2 regions of the Peribacillus sp. SIMBA_075 genome follow, and region 1 is predicted to be linked to the other one. Evidence: riboswitches for the same ligand, from Rfam matches in the RefSeq annotation. Region 1 holds a riboswitch; the other holds the start of a gene.
What was found. A riboswitch is a leader RNA that binds a small molecule or an ion and turns the genes downstream of it on or off. The one in region 1 is predicted to bind glycine.
Positions count from the first base shown of each region.

Region 1 (7,870 bases):
GTAGTTCGCTCAACTAACGCCGTTCTGGAACAGCTTGATGACTCAATTGAGGAAGCGGCAAGAAACTTGGGGGCAAAGTGGTTTTATACCTTCAGAAAGGTCATTTTACCGATTATTTTGCCTGGTGTTTTATCAGGGACATTATTAGCCTTTATAGAGTCTGTAGGAGAATTCCCAACCTCAGTCCTGTTGTACACGATTTCAAACAGACCCATATCCATTGAAATCATGAATCAGCTTCGGATGTTCAATATGGGGCAGGCAGCTGCCTATGGGATGATTCAAATCACGCTGATAGTTATCGTTCTTTTTATTTCGAACAAGTTTTTTGGAATAAAAGCGGAAAAAGCTTTATAAATCGGAGGTTCAAAGATGAGTAAGCTTGAAGAATTTATCAAAAATGAAGGCAGTGTTTTTCCCGGAAAAACATATGCGGAAGAGCTTCTAATGCCTGTTTTTAATGATCAAAGAGATTACTTATTTCATGTTATGTTCGATATTCATCGGGCACATGTCATCATGCTTTCGGAACAAAAGATCATTAAAGAAGAAGAAGCGAAAACCATGCTGGAGGGGATTCGGAAAGTGGCTCAAACAGATCTCACTCTCCTGACCTATCAACCTCAATTCGAAGACTTATTTTTCATGATGGAGGCAAAGATTGGCGAGGAAATCGGTCACGAGCTCGCAGGAAAGATTCATATCGGCCGTAGCCGTAATGATATGGGAGTTGCGATGTATCGGCTTGTTATAAGAGGTCATCTTCTGCAATTGATCGGCTATGCAAACCAATTGAGCGAGGCATTCTTGGTGCAGGCAGAAAAACATATAGAAACCTATATTACTGGTTACACGCATACCCAACCGGCTCAGCCGACTACATTAGGCCATTACTTTTTAGCCATTTATGACGTTCTTCAAAGGGATATTGGACGGTTATGGGCAGCCTATGAAACGGTGAACCAATCCCCGCTGGGCGCGGCTGCGTTAACAACTACTGGTTTTCCAATCAGCCGTAACCGTACCGCTGAATTGCTTGGGTTTGAGGCGGTTGTTGAAAATTCCTATGACTCGATAGGCGGGGCTGATTATTTATTGGAAACCGCAACTGCCATTATGACGTGCATGGTTAATACTGGGAGGTGGATTCAAGATTTCTTGCAGCATGTGACAAGGGAGTTTGGTACATTTCATGTGGCAGATCCTTATGTTCAAGTTAGCAGCATCATGCCGCAAAAAAGAAACCCAGTATCAATTGAACATTCCCGTTCGATTGCAAGCAGTTCGTATGGTGATGCACTTGCTGCAATGAATATGATCCACAACACACCATTTGGTGATATCGTCGATACGGAAGATGATTTACAGCCGCATTTATATCGGGCTTTTTCGAATGCAGGCCGTGTCATGAAACTAATGTATGCAGTCATATCAACATTGAAAGTAAATGAAGAACATACAAAAAAAATGGCCGCAAAATCCAGTATAACGGTTACTGAATTAGCTGATACCCTATCAAGAGATTACGAGTTATCATTTAGAAAAGCCCATTCCATAGCAAGTACAATTGCAAAACGGTCGATAAGTGAAGGGAAAGAGCTATATGATTGGGACACACAAGAAATCAACAAGATCATCAATGAATTCGTTGCAGTGAATTTAACTGAAGACGAATGGAAAAAAATCATCTCTCCAGAATACTTTGTGGAAATTAGAAGCATTCAAGGCGGGCCCAGCCCGAAAGAGGTTTCGAGGATGATTGTAAATAGAAAACAAAAACTGGAACAAGCGTTGCAGGAGTATAAGGAAATGGTTAAAACATTGAATGATCGAAGGAAGGCTTTAGTGGATTACTAAGAAATGAGTTTTAACGGGCATGAAATTCACGAGTATTTGCTCTAAACTCACGAGTAAAAGCGTGGAATTCACGAGTATTTGCTCCAAACTCACGAGTAAAAGCGTGGAATTCACGAGTATTTGCACCAAACTCACGAGTAAAAGCGTGGAATTCACGAGTATTTGCTCCAAACTCACGAGTAAAAGCATGAAACTCACGAGTATTTGCACCAAAATCACGAGTAAAAGCGTGAAATTCACGAGTATTTGCTCCAATCGCGAGTAAAAGCAATGCGGGATGTATTTTAAAGTTCATATTTCATAATATATAGTCATTCTTTATTAGGGTGGCTATTTATTTTGATTTTTATTGCAACTGAGATTTCCCTAATGATAGTAAATGAAGATTATTTCCAAAACGATGCTATTATTTGTAAAATACATAATATAAGGCGGAACGTTAATGTCAAATAGATCTCAGTTCGGTTTATCCTGATTTTAATAGCTTTTGTATATCGATTACTTTTTGCTTTAATCCGGAAGCCTTATTAAAAGGTGGATATGATTTAGCTATGGATGGTCTGGTAGTAGCCAGAACCTTGATGAATTTATTAGTTAAAATAGGGGATTTGATGATAAACAAAAAAGATTGGTAGTTTATTATGAGACATTGTTTTTTGACGGCTATTTAACTTTCTATAATCACTCTTAAGAAAAAGGACATTATTACTGTATTATTCGAAGGAAGGCTCAGTCTTTTGACTGAGCCTTCCGATGTTCATTCACAGGATTTCCAAAATAATCAGCATCAATGAGTGCTTCAAATATCGTTAACGGATTTTGGTTCCAACTGAACCGCATGATTCCTGAGGGCAAGACTTACCGTTATCATCACAATGAAATTGAATGCCAAGGCGATGATTCCCACATTCAAATCTTTCGCTGCTTGTGGCAAGGATGGAAACAGGGTCCCTATTGTTGAATGACTGAGTGTAATGCAGATCACGATGGCCAATCCGGTGATGATGCCGGCGATTGCGCCATATTTATTGATTGGATTCTTTTTCTTCTTCAGACTAAATAGAAGGGACGGGAATAGCTGTGTGATGAGACTGTATCCCATGAGAATTAATGCTGACATCGTTTCGCCGCCGTTTAAGGTGAAGTAGACGGCTATAAGGGCAATGATTGGCACAAGGATCTTTGCCAATCTTACAACGTGGCGATCTGATACTGTAGGTGCAAATTCCTTATAAACGTTTTTAGCGAGCAGTGTAGCGACGCTCAACAAAAGCATGGATCCCGGCACCAATGCGGTCAGCAACCCAGCCCCGCCGATTATACCTATAAACCATGGGTCAAAGGTCTGGATCGAAAGGCGCAGCAATGAGAGGTCTGCATCTGCCCCTACGAGTCCAGGCACTTTCAATATAGCTGTAAACCCTACAAAAAATACGAATAACAGCATGAGCGTATATAAAGGGCTGATGATGGCATTTTTTCGAAATACCTTCCCGCTGCGAGCTGAATAAACCGCGCTGAAAACTTGGGGCCACATATAGAAACCAAATACGAGCAATATTACCGTGGAGATGAACCATGATATGCTAAGTCCCTGCTCGGGGAACTTTAGAAAACCAGGCTTGGCCGCATCAATTGCTTCGAACATCGGCTGAAATCCACCAAAGTAATGAATGGGCAGATAAATTCCTAAGAATCCTATAATGGCGATCATCATGATATCTTTAATGACTGCTGTCCAGACTGAGCCGTGTATACCGGAAATCATTACATAAATGGTAAGGCCGATTGCCCCCATCCATACCGCCGCAGACATTGAGATTGCACCATAAGATGCCTCTGAGACAATGATCCCCAATCCTTTCAGCTGCACGACGATCACTGGAATCATCGACACCACACCGACAAGCGCAGCCAAAATTCCTAAACTGGGACTCTTATATTTGCTTACAAAAAAATCGGATTGGGACATCAGCTTATTTTCTTTGGCATATTTCCATATTTCAGGAAGGAGCCAATAGGATAATACGTAAGACAAAGTAATGTAAATAAGAACATATAGAGCGGGTGCGCCCTTGCCATAGGCCCAGCCGCTGCCGCCAAGGAAGGAGAAGGTCGTATAGATTTCCCCAGCCATCAGCAGGAAGACGAATATTGCACCAAAACCGCGTCCGCCCACCGTCCATTGTTCCAAGTTCATATCTTTTCCTTTTGAAGAACGAATGCCTAAAAATATCGATAGTAGTAAAAAAGCTAAAATGATTATGAGGGCAATATTCATTCCTGGTCACCTTCCCGATTCCGGGGATCCAGCTTATACATGATGCCCAAGATGGCAGAGGTAAGGACCACCCACATAGCCATCCAGAACATATTGAAAGGCATCCCTAATACATAAGGTTCTATTCTATTAACAAAAGGCAGAAATCCTAGTATGCCTATAAAAGGAACTAGAGTAAGGATATATAGAATCTTCATTAAACAAACCCCTCCGTTTTAAATAAAGTGAAACGTCCAACAATGGGGGTTTTACTTCAGTGCCACTGATGGATGGGTGAACCAAACTGGATGGAAAATTCATACATGACGGATATTCCTTCTTTGATAAGGAACCGATGATAAATATAAGCTTACACTATTTTGATATGAAATTTAATGCAGTTGCTTGATATATTTTTAGCAACAGAGCCGCTGATAAAAGATAAAGCCTTGAATTCTTATAGAGTTCAAGGCTTTATCCTTTTACTATCTTTTTTTCTGATAGTTATATAGTATCACCAAGACCATGAACCAGATTGGCGTCATGAGCAGTGATAGCCGTGTGGCTTCAGCGAAAAGCATAACAATAAGGATGAACAGGAATAATCCTAAAATGGCGTAATTGATAAAGGGTGTAAAAGGAGCCCTGAAAGTTGATTCGGCTCTTAGGTCCGGCCGTGTTTTCGAATATTTGATATGTGAGATCAAGATGATGCTCCATACCCATATGAAACAGATGGCACTGATGGTTGTCACAACGGTAAATGCCTGTTCCGGTATCAGTTTGCTTAACAATGCTCCTAGTGATACAACGATTGTTGATGTTAATAAGGCATTGCTAGGAACAGCCTGTTGATTTAATTTTTCCAGTTTAGCAGGGGCTTCTCCATTCCTGCTTAACGTATAGAGTATTCGGCTTGTTGAAAATAAACCGCTATTGCATGCAGAAGCAGCTGATGTCAAAACGACGAAATTGATGATCCCCGCAGCGACAGGAATGCCGATTAGCGCAAAGACTTCTACAAATGGGCTGCTCGTGGCATTCAGTTGTGTCCAAGGGTTGACACAGAGAATGACGAATATGGCACCTACATAGAAAAGTAAAATCCGGACTGGGATTTTATTGATGGCAGACGGAATGTTCTTTCTCGGGTTCGCCGTTTCTGCTGCTGAAACCCCGACCAATTCGACACCTACAAAGGAGAAGACGACCAGCTGTAAAGATAACAGGAATCCGGAAATTCCATTTGGGAACATGCCTCCATGAGTCCATAGGTTCGTTAGGGAAACCGTTCCCGTATTGGTATTGAAGCCGATGGCCAAGAGAATGATTCCTACGAATATCAAGGTGATGATCGTGATTACTTTTATGATGGCAAACCAGAATTCCAATTCGCCAAATAACTTAACGGTCAATAGGTTCAATCCTAACAGAATGACAAGGCATATTAGAGCTGGTATCCATTGAGGGATATCGAACCAGTATTGTATATAGACACCGACAGCTATGATATCGGCCATTGCGGTCATGATCCAACAGAACCAATATGTCCAACCGGTCACGAAGCCAGCCCATGGGCCGACATATTCGGTTGCGAATTCAGTGAATGACGTATATCCTGCATTGGATAAGAGCAATTCGCCTAGGGCTCTCATCACAAAAAACAAGGCAATTCCAATTATTAGATAGGAGAAGATGATGGATGGACCTGCCATTTGTATGGCTTTTCCGGATCCCAAAAATAAACCGGTACCAATGGTTCCTCCTATTGCAATAAGTTGTACATGACGATTTTTTAAATCTCTTTTTAATTCCTGTTTAGCCAATTCGTACGCCCCCGTCTTTTATAGTCTTGGTAGTGAATGATTTCAAACCTGCATGGTCTTGGAGAAGGACGTGATTTTTTCACCCAGCTTGCCAATGGTTTTCACGATTGTTGTTTTAAGTCCAATCACAAAGTGGACAATAAAAAAAGAGATTGGATATACCAATCTCTTAAAGGGTTCAGAATAACAATTTATCATTCGTTACTCTTCTGTCCTTTTGCCTGAGATTGTGAATCCTTCGGCGCTGCATCTTGTACAGTCTCTCCAGAAGCTGCTCCTGCTATAGTGTCATCCATAGCATTCATCGCTTGCTTGTATGCGGTTGTGTAAAAATGTCTGTCTGCGGTGATCTTCCACTGCTGAAGCATTCATTATACTTATAAAATAATATTGGAATTCTATCATCTATTTTTCTGAAGGTCAACAATTTTTTTTGGGAGTTAGCCAGTCTTATAAGAGGTTTATAACACATTGAAATGGTTTTAATTTTTTTAAACGTTCACTTGAAAAGACTTTGAATGGTTCAAAGCAGAAGTGATTGTTTTCTACTCTTTTTTTTGTGTAATCACTATTATAAAATACTGATTCACTTTTTAAAAAAAAGTATTTTAAGATAGGAAAAATCGCCAAGATATATTTGACAACTGTTTTTTTGAAAAATACATTTGTGTTTTTACAGAGTATTTACTATTATAAGATAAGAAAACAAAATTAAAGTGTTATTTATATGATTACGATAAGGCATTTCTAACCACAATAATAAATAGAGTCGATTGGCGGTAAGGATGGAAGAGCATTGCTGCTAATTTTGCATCTGGGGGAGTTAATCATGTCAAACAAGGAATTAAAGAGAGGGCTGGAGGCACGTCACATTCAAATGATAGCTTTGGGCGGAACCATTGGGGTCGGGTTATTCATGGGATCGGCGAGCACGATCAAATGGACAGGGCCTTCTGTAATGCTTGCATATGCCATCGCAGGTATATTTATATTTTTCATCATGCGTTCTATGGGGGAGATGCTATATTTAGAACCGACTACGGGTTCTTTTGCATCCTTTGCAAGCAGCTATATACATCCTTTGGCAGGTTATATGACTGCTTGGAGCAATTGGTTTCAATGGGTAATCGTAGGAATGTCCGAAATCATCGCCGTTGGAATGTATATGCAGTATTGGTTCCCGGAGTTACCAGCTTGGATACCAGGTGTGGTCGCCATGATCATCTTGGGGGCAGCCAACCTCATTTCCGTAAAATCTTTCGGGGAATTTGAATTTTGGTTTGCGCTTATAAAAATAATAACGATTGTATTGATGATCGTTGCCGGCCTTGGCCTTATTTTCTTTGGAATAGGGAATGGCGGAGATGCAATTGGATTATCGAATCTTTGGGCAAATGGCGGCTTCTTTACGGGAGGCTGGACAGGATTCTTCTTTGCGCTTTCCCTTGTTGTGGCTTCCTATCAAGGCGTTGAGCTCATCGGCATCGCGGCCGGAGAAGCGAAGAATCCAACGAAGACCGTAACAAAAGCGATCCAATCAATCATATGGCGCATTTTAATTTTCTATATTGGCGCTATATTCGTCATCGTGACGGTTTATCCATGGGATAAACTAGATGACATCGGAAGTCCATTCGTTTCAACCTTTGCTAAAATCGGTATCACAGCAGCTGCAGGAATCATTAACTTTGTCGTAATCACTGCGGCAATGTCCGGATGCAACAGTGGGATCTTCAGTGCAGGGCGTATGCTTTACACGCTGGCATTGAATGGCCAAGCTCCTAAAATCTTTGCAAAAGTATCTAAAAGTGGAGTGCCGGCATATTGTACGATCGCTGTACTATTAGGATTGGGTATCGGGGTTGTCCTGAATTACCTTGCACCGCCGGAATTATTCCTTTATGTGTACAGTGCGAGTGTTTTACCC
Region 1 is NZ_JAWRYN010000012.1:28,296-36,165, forward strand. It holds gene SB775_RS11495 (ABC transporter permease) at 1-357, shown strand, start outside; gene argH (argininosuccinate lyase) at 373-1,857, shown strand; gene SB775_RS11505 (hypothetical protein) at 1,868-2,152, opposite strand; gene SB775_RS11510 (sodium:solute symporter family protein) at 2,657-4,138, opposite strand; gene SB775_RS11515 (DUF3311 domain-containing protein) at 4,135-4,335, opposite strand; gene SB775_RS11520 (amino acid permease) at 4,603-5,943, opposite strand; glycine riboswitch at 6,143-6,221, opposite strand; gene SB775_RS11525 (amino acid permease) at 6,773-7,870, shown strand, end outside.

Region 2 (7,870 bases), on a different contig from region 1:
GGTAGCTTTTCTTTATAAGGGGAAAGCTTATAAAAAGGCAGGTTAGTGAAACTTCCCTGAGTAATTGATAAACTTAAAACACATTTGAACTAAAGTTTACTCATTATGGAGAGCAGGGATAGATCATCTTCACTTTTATTTATTTGGAAGAGACACTGGAATAATCAAATTTACCTTAGAGATATTCAGATGCTTTTAAAAAAACTATTATCAATTAAAGGTTAAATTATCTAAAACATTCATTCTTGACATATGATCTTATCCTGAAAAAAAGACAAGTTGGTCGTGGATTTTATTCATTCCAATCAGGTATGTTATCACTTGGTTATTAGTAGCCGTGCTTGCGATGATTCGTGTTGAAGAGTAAAAATTACAAAATTTGGACTTGGAATTTAATATTATCTATTATCTATTATCTTTTTGGTGCCAAAAGATGCCGGTAAAACATCTAATGCTTCTAAAAAATCACCGCTGGTAGTAAGCGGAACCCTATTGCAGAATAATTAGCAGTTGGAAATGTAAAACGCTACATATAGTGGCGTTTTCAAAAAATAATGAAGGAATGAAGAGATTATGAGAAGTGAATTAATGGAAATTCTAGAATCCCGTAAAGAGGAAATGATTAAAATTCGTAGGCACCTACACGAAAATCCTGAGCTTTCTTTTAAAGAAGAAAAGACAGCTCAATATATTATTGATTTTTATAAAGAAAAGGACGTAGAAGTTCAATCTAATGTAGGTAATGGATACGGAGTTATCGTGACCATTAAAGGTGGAAAGCCTGGAAAAAACATCGGTCTTCGAGCTGATTTTGATGCACTTCCAATCGTTGAAGAAACGAATATAGCCTTTAAATCAAAAAATGAAGGCGTTATGCATGCGTGTGGTCATGATGGACATACTGCCTACTTATTAGTCTTAGCCGATTGCCTCATTCAATTAAAAGATGAAATTCCAGGTACAATCAAAATTATTCATCAGCATGCGGAGGAAGTTCCGCCAGGCGGGGCAAAGAGTATTGTAGAATCCGGGGTGCTTGACGATTTAGATAATATATTTGGCATCCATCTGCTGCCAATGGACGAAGCAGGAGTTGTTGGTTATCATGCTGGATATTCTTTTAACGGCAGGGCTTATTTGAAATTAAAAGTTCAAGGTAGAGGTGGACACGGTTCTTCACCACATCTAGCGAATGATGCCATTGTCGCTGGTGCTCATTTTGTTACCGCTGCTCAAACGATTATTAGCCGTCGATTAAGTCCTTTTGATATTGGTGTGATTACGATTGGATCTTTTGATGGAAAAGGAACATTTAATATAATTAAAGACAGCGTAGAGCTTGAAGGCGATATTCGTTATATGACTGTTGAAACAAGAGATAAAATTGAAAAAGAAGTTAAACGTCTTGTAAAAGGACTTGAAGAAGAATTTGGTGTAACATGTGATCTAACTTATACGAATGACTATCCACCTTTATATAATGATCCTGAATTAACAGGAAAGGTTGCCGAGTCACTTAAGAATGCAAATGATAAAGATATTAAAGAAGTAAAGGAATTTCCAGCAATGCCGCCATCTGAAGACTTTGCTTACTATGCTGAAAAAATTCCTTCCTGCTTCTTTTACATTGCTTGTACACCTAAAGGAGTAGAAAAACCTTATTTTAATCATAATCCTAAATTTGATATCGATGAAGATGCCCTTCTCGTGGCAGCAAAAGCAGTAGGATATGTTGTTTGTGGTTATTATGAGTTAGATTAGGAAAAAGAATAGAATATTTGTAAGACGTGGTACAGATGATGACATGCTTTGCTGTATTAGATAATTCTATTGATAATAAGCAACTGATACCGAGAAAGGCTAAAGAATGGGTTGTAGCTGATAGTCGGATCTCTCCGTGTGAAGGGAAACTTTCATGCATGGTGGATGGAGTGGCTAACGGGAAAAGGCAATGATAACTTCGAATTTTCACCTATTTTTATGAATGGGAATACAAATAAATCATCCCCTTTTATAAAAGAATGCTTCAATTGAATTTCTATAAGGGCGTGTTTTGATAAATCTAAACACGCCCTTATAATCTGTTATTTTATCAGGGTAAGGCATAGATTTGATCATACTTTATAGACATGTTTTAAAAGGTGCCTGCTAACCAAATTAAAGTCCCATTTTGACGCTGGTAAACAGTAATGGAAAATCGTTTTGTGAACACGTCAAGTATTGTAGAATAATTATTTACCTTTGGGTTTTTTGGCCGAAAAGATAGATGTGGTTCAATACCAAAAGTTATAGTTTCAGCTCCTAAATACTTGGTCTTTTCTTTTTAATCTGGACAAAACTGTAAACTATACTACTTAGGAGTATTCATTAACTCCCTTTCATGCGAAATTCCAAATAAAGGATTCTTAAATCCTCCTTTTTTGTATTTGGTTCGAATACATAATGATTTAACAAAGAAAGTGAAAATAAATACGTGATGATAAATATAAACCTTATTGATCTAAATTATGTTATTCTATTTCTGTTTACAACAGTCCGTCTGCAAAACTGAAATGGGGGTAAGAGGTAAATGGATAAGGAAAAGGAAATCAAACTAAAGAAACCAAAGAAGTCGTGGGTATGGGTTCTAGCAATTATCATCATTGCTAATATAGCAGGTGGTGGGGGCAAAGAGGAAGTTGCAAAAGAGAAAGCTTCTGCAACTACTGCTGAACTTAGGGAGGAAGCTTCTAACCAATCTTTACTGCTGCAAGCATTCTCGCGTGTCGCGAATTTTCTCTTTTTCCATACATCAATTATGTTAAAACTATAGACTTATGTAATTTCCTATCTTGAAAATTTAGCCTTATAGTCAATCGGAAAAATGTAAAAATGTTTCGCTTATACATAAGCTTGTTTGGATTCCTTGCAAATGGAAAAGCAGCTAATAAGTTTGATTTTTCGTAGCTAATAACTTCTAAAATATATACTGTTCATAAAGTTGAAAATTGTCTGTGGTGAAATTTCAGAAAATAAAGTTTTTTCAGATAAGCGTTGAAATGTCCATTAAAAACCGATAGTATACAACTATTAAAACAACTTTATATCAGCGGATGATGATTGTGGGAGAGACTAAACATTGTTTAGCACCGAAGGAGCAAACCCTAAAAAGCAGGGGACTAATCTCTCAGGTAAAAGGACTACAATAGGACGCGTCTCTGAAGAGAGCCATAGGCCACCGAAGGAGTTAAACTCTCAGGTAAAAGGACAGAGGAAGGTAGGAAAATCCCTATCTTTCCTCTGTCCTTTTTTTATTAGGAAAGATAAAAAGAAAGGAGGTGCATTAAGGTCTGTGATAAATGAGTCTATCTTTTGATTTGTACAATTAACGCTATATTTTCAAAAAGGTTGGTAGATCTATTTCACTATATCTAGTACCTATCCAAGAAAGCGCTTACAGTGGTGGACAGTTTCCCAGTACGCTAATAATTCACACTCATTGAAAGACAGACTCTTTATTGGGAAAAAATCCAAGTATCCTATAAAAGTAGAAAGTGGGAATTCGTATGCAGGAACAAAAGTTAGATAGAGGGCTAAAAAACAGGCACGTACAACTCATCGCTATTGGTGGGGCAATCGGAACGGGATTATTTCTTGGAGCAGGAAAATCTATTCATTTAGCCGGGCCATCCATTTTAATTGCTTACATGATTACAGGCGTCATTTGCTTTTTAATCATGCGCGCACTTGGAGAACTACTCTTATCTAATTTGCACTATCACTCCTTTGTCGACTTTGTAAGAGACTATTTAGGTAATATGGCGGCATTTGTAACCGGCTGGACCTACTGGTTTTGCTGGATTTCAATCGCAATGGCCGACTTAACAGCAGTTGGTCTTTATACTCAATACTGGTTTCCCTCTGTACCACAGTGGATGCCAGGATTAATTGCACTTGTCATTCTGCTATTTATGAATCTTGCAACGGTAAAACTTTTTGGCGAAATGGAGTTCTGGTTCGCATTAATTAAAGTCATAGCTATTCTAGCACTAATTGTTATCGGTATTTTCATGATTATTAAAGGCTTTTCCACTGATTCAGGTTCAGCAAGTTTCACGAATCTATGGAGTCACGAAGGTATCTTCCCAAATGGAATAAATGGTTTTATCCTCTCATTCCAGATGGTAGTGTTTGCGTTTGTTGGCATTGAACTTGTAGGACTAACAGCAGGTGAAACAGAGGATCCAGAAAAAGTTATCCCCAAAGCGATCAATAATATTCCTATTCGGATTATAATTTTCTACATTGGCGCACTTATTGTCATTATGAGTGTTTATCCGTGGAACGCAATCATCCCAACGGAAAGCCCATTCGTCCAAGTATTTGTGGCTGTAGGTATCGCTGGAGCTGCTGGTATCATCAATTTTGTCGTCTTAACATCGGCGGCTTCGGCATGTAACAGTGCAATCTTCAGTACAAGCCGGATGGTATACTCACTTGCCAAAGATAAAAATGCACCTGTACCGTTTGCAAAACTTAATGACCGTAAAGTACCTTCCAATGCATTGGTCTTTTCAACGGTTGTCATTTTAATTTCCGTTGTTTTGAATTATTTAATGCCTGAAGGAGTATTTACCTTGATTACAAGTATTTCTACAGTATGTTTCATTTTTATTTGGGGAATTACAGTCATCAGCCATTTGAAATATCGTAAAACAAGACCAGATCTAGTGAAAATGAACAAATTTAAATTACCACTTTATCCATTTTCCAATTACTTGATCCTTGCTTTCCTAGCGTTCGTCCTTGTTGTTCTTGCACTTGCGAACGATACTCGTGTTGCCTTAATCGTAACTCCTGTTTGGTTTATTATGCTGGTTGCGATTTATAAGATGCGCAAAACGCAGGTAGATCAGGCGAATCAGAGAGAGGCAGCGGGGAATTAGTGGCAAGAAACCCTTTGATTCCATTAACGGTGTTTGTCCAGATAGCTGCCGCTCCATATTTTCCAACTCGGTGAGTAAAAAATCTGCCCGTTATAAAAAGCTTAAGATATCTGGATGATCATATTAAAATTCAAAAAAATATCTCAGAATATCATTGTTAGCGCTTTCAAAAATGCTTGACATAATTATTATCAACAACTATTCTAAATGTATCAAATTGAATAAGCGGATGACAGTTGTGGGAGAGTGCAAAGCGACAAGCCACCGAAGGAGCAAGTTCCAAAAAGACCCTTGGAACAAATCTCTCAGGTAGATGGAACCACAAATGGACGCACCTCTGGAGAGCGCGTATAAACATTTACGCCACCAAAGGGGAAAGGCTCTATTAAAAATGGAGCTAAACTCTCAGGTAAAAGGACAGAGAAGGGTAGAGAACGCTACGACCCTTTTCTGTCCTTTTTTGCGTGCAAAAAAGGGTGTAAAGCATACTGTTATTAACAGTTTTCATAGAAAAGTAGGCCTGTAGCGGGAAAGAAACTTAATTGTCTAGTACCATATTGAAATTCAGAATTAAGTAAAAATTCAGAATTACGCGAAAACATTAGGAGGAAAATAAAATGAGTTTACAACAAAATGATTTTACCATTTTTGATGCGATTGAGAAGGAAGGACAACGTCAACATGAAACACTGGAATTGATTGCATCAGAAAACTTCGTTAGCCCTGATGTATTAGAGGCCATGGGAAGCGTGATGACAAATAAATATGCAGAAGGTTATCCAGGAAAGCGCTATTATGGCGGATGTGAATTTGTCGATGTGGCAGAACAAGCAGCTATTGAGCGCTTAACAAAGCTTTTCGGTGCCAAATATGCAAATGTTCAGCCTCACTCAGGTGCACAAGCCAATTTCGCAGTTTTTTTCGCACTGCTTCAGCCTGGTGATAAGGTGATGGGAATGAACCTTTCACATGGTGGCCACTTAACTCATGGAAGTCCAGTCAGCGTTTCAGGAAAATGGTTTGAAGTTGTGTCTTATGGAGTTAGAGAAGATACACAGCTAATTGATTATGATGAGTTGGAAGCTATTGCAAAGAAAGAAAAACCTAAATTGATTATTGCTGGGACAAGCGCTTATCCAAGAACGATTAATTTTGCACGATTTAGAGAAATTGCCGATCAAGTTGGTGCAAAACTTATGGTGGATATGGCTCATATAGCCGGGCTGGTAGCTACTGGTCTTCATCCATCCCCAATCCCATATGCAGATGTTGTTACAAGTACAACTCATAAAACATTAAGAGGACCACGCGGGGGGATCATTTTAACGAACGATGAAGTAATAATCAAAGCGATTAATAAATCCGTATTCCCGGGAATTCAAGGCGGTCCACTAATGCATATCATTGCAGCAAAAGCAGTTGCTTTCAACGAGGCTTTACAACCAAGCTTTAAGGATTATGCGAAACAAGTCATTGAAAATGCTACAACACTTGGCGAAACATTAAAAAATGAAGGTGCAGCCCTTGTTTCTGGCGGAACAGATAATCATATTGTCCTTTTGGATTTACGTCCGTGGAATTTAACAGGAAAAGAAGCAGAGAAGTTATTGGAAGACGCGGGCATTACCGTTAATAAAAATACGATTCCCTATGACCCAGAAAAGCCATTTGTTACTAGCGGTATCCGAATGGGGACAGCAGCTTTAACAACTCGAGGCATGAAGAAGGAAGAGATGGTGAAAATTGGCGAAGTGATTGCAACGGTTCTAAAAAGTAAAGGGAATAAAGCCGTTATTGAGAAAGCAAGAGTAACAACTAAAGAGATTTGCGGTGTTTATCCGTTATTTCAAGAGCCAACGACTGTGTGAGCAATTATGCCTTTACTGAAACCTGAGCAACAGCCATGGCAGCGAGATATGTCTTTTGGAATCATGGCAATGAAAGAAACCGGTAACAGGTGAAAGAACATCTATTTTACAAAAAATCATAATTGGGGGTAGATCATGGGTATTGAAACAGCATTAAAGCAAACACCGCTTTTTGAAGTATATAAAAAATACGGAGCAAAAGTTATAAATTTTGGTGGCTGGGCTCTGCCGGTTCAATTTACTAGCATTTTAGAAGAGCATGAAGCTGTTCGAACTGAAGCAGGACTTTTTGATGTTTCTCATATGGGAGAAGTACTTGTGGAAGGGAAAGATGCCGAGAGTTATATTAACTACCTTGTTACAAACGATGTAACAAAGCTTAGCATCAATCAAGCACAGTATACCGCAATGTGTTATCCAGACGGTGGAACCGTCGATGATTTATTAGTTTATAAATTAGGGAATGAAAAATATTTACTCGTCATTAATGCCGCAAATATTGAGAAAGATTACGAATGGATGAAGCAGCATGTAAAAGGAGAGATGGCACTCCAAAATATTTCGGAAGACATCGCTCAGCTTGCCATCCAAGGACCAAAGGCAGAAACCATTTTGCAAAAGTTAACGGAAATAGATTTATCAGAAATTGGTTCTTTTAAATTCGCCCAACATGTCAACATCTCGGGGATTACCGATGTACTTGTATCCCGTACAGGTTACACAGGAGAAAATGGATATGAACTTTATTTATCTGCAGACAAAGCGGAAGTACTTTGGGAAAAGATCTTAGAAGCAGGAGCCACGAATGGATTAAAACCATGCGGACTTGGTGCACGGGACACGCTTCGGCTGGAAGCACGTCTTGCACTCTATGGCCAGGAACTAAGTAACGATATCAGCCCGCTGGAAGCAGGAATCGGCTTTGTCGTAAAGACGAATAAAGAAAGTGACTTTATTGGAAAATCTGCTCTTACACAACAAAAAGAAACTGGATTAAAACGAAAATTAGTAGGGATTGAAGTAATAGGCCGGGGAATTCCGCGTCATGGTTACAAGATAATTTCTAAAGATGGAGAG
Region 2 is NZ_JAWRYN010000006.1:116,088-123,957, forward strand. It holds gene SB775_RS07425 (amidohydrolase) at 574-1,761, shown strand; gene SB775_RS07430 (hypothetical protein) at 2,570-2,812, shown strand; glycine riboswitch at 3,093-3,192, shown strand; glycine riboswitch at 3,196-3,252, shown strand; gene SB775_RS07435 (amino acid permease) at 3,546-4,925, shown strand; glycine riboswitch at 5,253-5,356, shown strand; gene glyA (serine hydroxymethyltransferase) at 5,543-6,793, shown strand; gene gcvT (glycine cleavage system aminomethyltransferase GcvT) at 6,929-7,870, shown strand, end outside.
Region 2: it holds a riboswitch for glycine, as region 1 does, so the genes downstream of both, SB775_RS07435 (amino acid permease) here and SB775_RS11520 (amino acid permease) in region 1, are expected to answer to the same signal.